2 linked regions of the Anaerocolumna chitinilytica genome follow. The protein of the gene in region 1 binds, or shares a complex with, the protein of each later gene. Links are inferred from orthologs where the notes say so. Each region holds a gene or a part of one and is shown in the gene's direction. Other genes may lie near its edges. The genes, in order: dnaB and dnaG.

The links.
Region 2: the proteins of dnaB (region 1) and dnaG are in contact, whole or in part, in a crystal structure (PDB 2R6A), measured with the Geobacillus stearothermophilus proteins. The link is inferred for Anaerocolumna chitinilytica from one-to-one orthologs. Residues at the interface, in WP_033016901.1 of Geobacillus stearothermophilus: Ser13, Glu15, Ala16, Gln18, Glu91, Leu92, Asp94, Ala95, Val96, Pro97, Thr98, Ala99, Ala100, Asn101, Tyr104, Tyr105, Ile108; in WP_049624496.1 of Geobacillus stearothermophilus: Lys456, Leu457, Leu458, Pro459, Ala460, Asn463, Ala464, Leu467, Leu535, Leu536, Ile537, Ala538, Gln544, Glu545, Asp548, Tyr549, His552.

The regions. Positions count from the first base shown.
Region 1 is NZ_AP023368.1:346,277-349,538, forward strand. Bases 291-3,224 are described here. They hold dnaB (replicative DNA helicase), read left to right. Parts: upstream 291-1,058; coding sequence 1,059-2,390; downstream 2,391-3,224. Other genes in these bases: bsdcttw_RS01540 (DHH family phosphoesterase), read left to right, coding at 291-423; rplI (50S ribosomal protein L9), read left to right, coding at 489-935; bsdcttw_RS01555 (helix-turn-helix domain-containing protein), read left to right, coding at 2,709-3,224. Outside these bases: more of bsdcttw_RS01540, read left to right, coding at 1-290; more of bsdcttw_RS01555, read left to right, coding at 3,225-3,262. UniProt on the Escherichia coli protein: The main replicative DNA helicase, it participates in initiation and elongation during chromosome replication. Travels ahead of the DNA replisome, separating dsDNA into templates for DNA synthesis.
Region 2 is NZ_AP023368.1:4,477,946-4,481,254, reverse strand. What follows is about bases 172-3,152. They hold dnaG (DNA primase), read left to right. Parts: upstream 172-752; coding sequence 753-2,552; downstream 2,553-3,152. Other genes in these bases: rpoD (RNA polymerase sigma factor RpoD), read left to right, coding at 2,664-3,152; bsdcttw_RS19500 (deoxyguanosinetriphosphate triphosphohydrolase), read left to right, coding at 172-636. In the rest of the region: more of bsdcttw_RS19500, read left to right, coding at 1-171; more of rpoD, read left to right, coding at 3,153-3,309. UniProt on the Escherichia coli protein: RNA polymerase that catalyzes the synthesis of short RNA molecules used as primers for DNA polymerase during DNA replication.

The DNA.
Region 1 (3,262 bases):
TTTCTAAGGAGAAGCGGCGCAGATGTAACGCGAATCAGAAAAGCCTTTCGCAGTGACATGGATGAATATAAGACGAAAGCGGAAGCCATTAGCGGCACAGAAGTTTATATGGAGCATTATGCTATTACCATATGCGCCAGTGCGGGTATTAACAGCCCCACTGTTCTTGGCGCACAGGTTGCAAATGAGCTTCTTAATATTAATAATATCAGAGCATCTTTTGTTTTCACAGAATTTAATGAAAAAATATATCTTAGTGCAAGATCAATTGATGAAGTGAACGTGCAGCTTATTATGGAAAGATTAGGCGGAGGCGGTCACATGAGTGTTGCCGGTGCACAGTTTACCGGCTGTACCCTCTCAGAAGCTACTTATAATTTAAAGACAACCCTTTCAACTATGAAGAAGGAAGGCGAGTTATAAGCCGGGTCAAATGTGATAAATATCAGCTAGGATTCCGGATGATTGAATAAAGGAGGCATTATATTATGCAGATTATATTAACACAGGATGTAAAAGCATTAGGTAAAAAGGGTGAAATGGTTAATGTAAGTGATGGCTACGCCAGGAATTTTATTCTTCCTAAAAAACTGGGAGTGGAAGCCAATGCAAAAAACCTCAATGACTTAAAGTTACAGAAAGCTGCAGAGGAAAAAAGGCAGAAAGAAATCTTAGAAGAAGCAAAAGTGCTTGGAAAAGATATAGAAAGCAAGACCCTGGAAGTAAGAATAAAGACCGGCGAAGGCGGAAGAACCTTCGGTTCTATCTCCTCCAAGGAAATCGCCCAGGAATTAAAGTCCCAGTATGGACTGGATATTGACAAGAAGAAACTTCAGGTAAATGATCCTATTAAAACTCTTGGAACCCATACGGTTCCTGTCAAACTGCATCCTCAGGTTACCGCTGAATTAAAGGTGAAGGTTATAGAACAGTAAGTAGGAAGGAAACTGATTTTCCGTCGGTTTGTCTTTTAGACCTATAAAAAGAGATATCTTGAAAAAGGTTACAAAAATTAAACTTAAGAAAATTGATAGATACGGGAATAGGGAGGAAATACCGTGGATGAGGCATTTATAAAAAAAGTTCTTCCACACAATGGTGAGGCTGAGCAGTCAGTTATTGGCTCTATGATAATGGATAAGGATGCCATTTCGGCTGCATCGGAATTTGTTAGCGGTGAGGACTTTTATGAGCAGCGTTTCGGAGTGCTCTTTGATGCCATTCTGGAATTATATAATGAAGGAAAGCCGGTAGATTTAATCACTCTGCAAAATAAGTTAAAAGAAAAGGAAGTTCCGGAAGAGCTAAGCAGTCTGGAATTTTTTCGAGATATTATAGCATCCGTACCGACTTCTGCCAATGTACGGTATTATGCCGGGATTGTTAAAGAAAAATCAACCTTAAGGCAGCTTATAAAAGTTACAGAATCCATATCCAACGAATGTTATCTGGATAAAGAGAAGCTGGAAAATATCTTAGAGGATTCGGAAAAGAAGATGTTTGATATTCTTCAGAAAAGAAATACCGGAGATTTTGTTGGTATCAGAGACATTGTATTTCAGTCCCTGGAGAGTATTGAAATGGCTGCCCGCAATAAAGGAAGTGTAACGGGAGTTGCAACCGGTTTTTATGACTTGGATTACAAAACAGCAGGGCTTCAGCCCTCGGACCTAATACTGATAGCTGCGAGACCTTCCATGGGTAAGACAGCCTTTGTATTAAATATAGCAGAACATGTTGTTTTAAAAGGAAATGTAACTACAGCCATTTTCAGTTTGGAAATGTCAAAGGACCAGCTTGTAAAACGTATTATGTCCATGCACTCAAAGGTAAATTCCCAGTCCATCAGGACGGGTGAATTATCAGACGAGGACTGGATTAAGCTGGTAGAGAGTGCCAGAGCAATCGGAAATTCTAATTTAATTATTGATGATACTTCCAGTATCTCCGTCGGTGAGCTTCGATCTAAATGCAGAAAGTTTAAATTAGAACATAATCTTGGATTGGTAATTATTGACTACCTTCAGTTGATGACCGGCAGTAAGAAAAACGAATCCAGACAGCAGGAAATCTCAGAAATATCAAGATCTTTAAAGGGTATAGCCAGAGAATTGAATGTTCCGGTTATTGCATTGTCTCAGTTAAGCCGTGCGGTGGAGCAGCGTCCTGATAAAAGACCGATGCTCTCTGACCTTCGTGAGTCCGGTGCTATTGAGCAGGATGCCGATATTGTAATGTTCATCTACCGTGATGATTACTATAATCATGATTCAGAGGAAGCGGGCATATCAGAAATTATAATCGGCAAACAAAGAAATGGTCCTACAGGGACCGTTAAGCTGGCATGGCAGTCCCAGTATACGAAGTTTGCTAACCTGGAAAGAAGTTAACTTGTGTGAATTATTAAAAAGAACATTTCATGCAAAGCTGCAGGTATGATTGAAGTGTGAAAAATGAAAAGCATAGTTCATACAAAGTTTAACAGGAACTATAAATAACCGTGACAAATTATTATGATATCTTCTATAAAGCAGGCTTTCAAGAGAAATTATTTTCTTTTGAAAGTCTGTTTTTGATTCCCGCCGTTTTTTTTTCTGCCATAGTGTCGAGGAGAGCGGAAAGAAAGTACCTGCTTTTTATTGCAATGGACAGGCTCTATGCTATAATAAAATTAATGTAAATAAATTACAAACTCAGGAGGATGAGGAATGCAAGAAATGCGCTATATCATATCGGAGGCCTCGAAAAAAGTAGATGTTGAACAGCATACGTTACGGTATTGGGAAGAGGAGCTGGATTTACATATAAACCGGAATGAAATGGGACATAGATATTATACGGAAGAAAACATAGAAATTTTTAAAGCTGTTAAGGTGTTAAAAGAGAAAGGGTATCAGTTAAGGGCTATAAAGATTCTGCTGCCGGAATTGGAGAAGATGAAAAGTACAGATGAAAGCGAAATCGGAAAAATGAAGGATGAGTGGGACAAAAAGTACGTAGAGGAGCTGGTGAAAGAGGAACCGCTTAGTATTTCCATTGCTGAAAAGAATCTGCCAAAGAGTGAAGAAAGAAACAGCTACCCCAAAACAGAACAGAAACTAAGCCAATTCAAGGCCATTATGGAGGGCCTTTTTGTTGACGCATTAAGAGACAATAATGAACTTATGGCAGAAACGGTAAGTGAAAATGTAACAGACCGGGTGATAAAAGAGATGGACTATTTGTTGAGGATAAAGGAAGAAAGGGAAGAAGAAAGATACAA
Region 2 (3,309 bases), 4.1 Mb from region 1 along the record:
TGTCCGGAAGGGTTTGAGCATCATCTTCAAAGTATTCGTGTGGTGGAACTTCTTGAAAACCATGGAAAGGGTTTAAATCTGACTAAGGAAGTCAGAGACGGTATCGTAAATCACCAGACCAAGGGGATACCTATGACCCTGGAAGGAAAGATTGTAAGACTTTCCGATAAGATTGCTTACATTAACCATGATATTGATGATGCAATCAGGGGACATATAATGGAAGAAGAGGATATTCCTAAGGAATATACCGATATATTAGGACATAGTTCCAGAGAACGTTTAAACACTCTAATACATGATATTGTAAGCTGCAGCGAGGAGAAGGAAGATATCTTTATGTCCCCTGCCATTGAAGCAGCAATGTTTGGTATGAGAAAATATATGTTTTATAATGTTTATACCAATCCCAAAGCAAAAGGAGAAGAACAAAAGGCAGAATCTATGCTGAAGTTTCTTTTTGAATATTATAGTAAGAACCTCGAATTGCTTCCGGAAGAGTATCTGAACATGGTAAAGGAAAAGGGACAAAAGGAAGCAAGAGTTGTGTGTGACTACATTGCGGGCATGACAGACCGCTTTGCAGTAGCCAAGTTCAAAGAGATTGCTATTCCAAGGTCCTGGAGTGTATATTAATCTTAGAATCTGAAGTCTCAAGAATGAAATGTATTTCTTAGTATATGGGAGTAAATAGTTAATAATAGAGAGTAATAGATATTGCAGTAAATTAACAGGAAGGAAAAGGAGCACCCATGTTTTATCCGGATGAACTGGTAGAAGAAATCAGACAGAAGAACGACATAGTAGACGTAATCAGTTCCTATGTGAAATTACAGCGAAAGGGCAGCAGCCATATGGGACTTTGCCCCTTTCACAATGAGAAATCCCCTTCCTTTAGCGTAAGTGCCTCAAAGCAGATGTACCATTGCTTTGGCTGCGGCGTGGGAGGTAATGTATTTACCTTTCTGATGGAGTATGAGAATTACTCCTTTGTAGAAGCTCTAAAACATCTGGCGGGCAGAGCAGGGGTAACCTTGCCGGAAGCAGAAATCAGTGAAGAAGCAAAGCGTCAAGCCGGCATTAAGGCGAGACTTTTAGAAATTAATAAAGAAGCAGCAAAGTATTACTATTTCCAATTAAAATCAGCAAGAGGACAAGCTGCTGTGGATTATCTGACCAAGCGCCAGCTTTCAGAAGAAACCATTAAGAAATTCGGACTTGGTTATTCCAATCAGACGGGGGACGATATCTATCGTTATTTAAAGCATATAGGCTATGAAGATGATATCTTAAGGGAATCCGGTTTGATTAGTTTTGATGAAAGGCACAAAGTTTATGATAAGTTTTGGAACCGTGTAATGTTTCCGATTATGGATACCAACAATCGGGTTATCGGTTTTGGGGGCAGAGTTATGGGAGATGGGCTGCCCAAATACCTAAACTCGCCTGAAACAAAGCTCTTTGATAAGAGCAGAAACCTCTACGGACTTAACTTTGCCAGAACCTCCAGAAAACCGAACTTTCTTATCTGTGAAGGCTATATGGATGTTATTGCGCTGCATCAGGCGGGCTTTACCAATGCTGTTGCATCTCTTGGAACAGCTTTTACCGGGCTCCAGGCCAATCTGATTAAGCGTTATACCACAGAGGTGCTTTTAACCTATGACAGTGATGAAGCAGGTACGAAAGCTGCCCTTCGTGCGATTCCTATCCTAAAGGAAGCAGGACTTACGGTTAAGGTCATTAATATGAAGCCCTACAAAGACCCGGATGAATTCATCAAAGCGTTAGGAGCAGAGGAATTTCAGAAGAGAATTGACGGGGCCAGGAATTCCTTCCTCTTTGAGGTGGAAGTCATGGAAAATGACTATGATATGAATGACCCGGAGCAGAAAACAAAGTTTTTCAATGAAATTGCAAAGAAGATGCTGCAATTTACAGAGGAAATCGAGAGAAATATTTATATAGAAGCAGTATCTAAAAAATATGAAACCGGTTTTGAAAACTTAAGAAAGTTAGTTAATAGTTATGGAGCCAGACTTGGGACGGGGGAAAGCTACAGGCCAAAGGAATATACAGGAAGAGGAAAGGACAAGGAAATGTCCGGTAAGAATTCACCTGCCCAAGGAATGCGGCAGTCCCAAAGGATACTTTTAACCTGGTTGATTGAAGATTTAAGACTTTTTGAAAAGATTAAGGGGATTATTACACCGGCTGATTTTACAGAGGATTTATATAAACAGGCAGCAGAGCTCCTCTTCTCGCAATACAACAAGGAAGGAAAGGTAACGCCGGCTAAGATATTAAATCATTTTGAAAGCAAGGAAGAACAAAAGGAAGCTGCGGCTTTGTTTAGTTTAGAGCTAAGCAATGAGATGAGTGCGAAAGAGAAGGAAAAGGCTTTGAATGAGACGGTTATGAGAATTAAAAAGAACAGTCTTGATATACAAAGTAAAGAAGCAATCGAAAAAAATGATGCTCAAAACCTTCAAATTATCATCAAAGCACAGATGGATTTACAAAAATTGCATATTTCCCTTGCTGATGGTTAAAATACTACTAAGATTTTTGCATCAGGTTTGCTTGCGAGGTGCATGAATACAGTGTGAAATGTAAGAAGGTTAATTCACACAATTATTGCAAAACAGGAGGATGGATAAATAATGGATGAGAATATGGTTAAATTCACGGAAAAGTTAAAAGAGCTTCTGGTATTTGCTAAAAAGAAAAAAAACGTTCTGGAATTTCAGGAAATTAATGATTTTTTTGCGGATTTTGAACTGGACTCCGTTATGATTGAAAGAATCTATGAATTCCTGGAATTAAATAATGTTGATGTTCTTCGTATCACGGAAGAAGAGGACATTCTTCTGGAGGATGACGAGGAACTGGAAGAAATCGATTTTTCCATACCGGAAGGCATTGCCATTGACGATCCGGTAAGAATGTATTTAAAAGAAATCGGTAAGGTTCCGCTGCTTAGTGCCGATGAAGAGATTGAACTTGCAAGAAGAATGAAGGTTGGAGACACGGATGCTAAAAAGAGGCTTGCAGAGGCAAACTTAAGGCTGGTAGTAAGTATTGCCAAGCGTTATGTAGGCAGAGGTATGATGTTTCTTGACCTGATTCAGGAAGGAAATCTTGGCTTAATTAAAGCTGTTGAGAAATTCGACTATACGAAAGGCTTTAAGTTCAGTACCTACGCTACCTGGTGGATAAGACAAGCTATAACCAGAGCCATAGCGGATCAGGCAAGAACTATAAGAATACCTGTTCATATGGTGGAAACAATCAATAAGCTTATTCGTG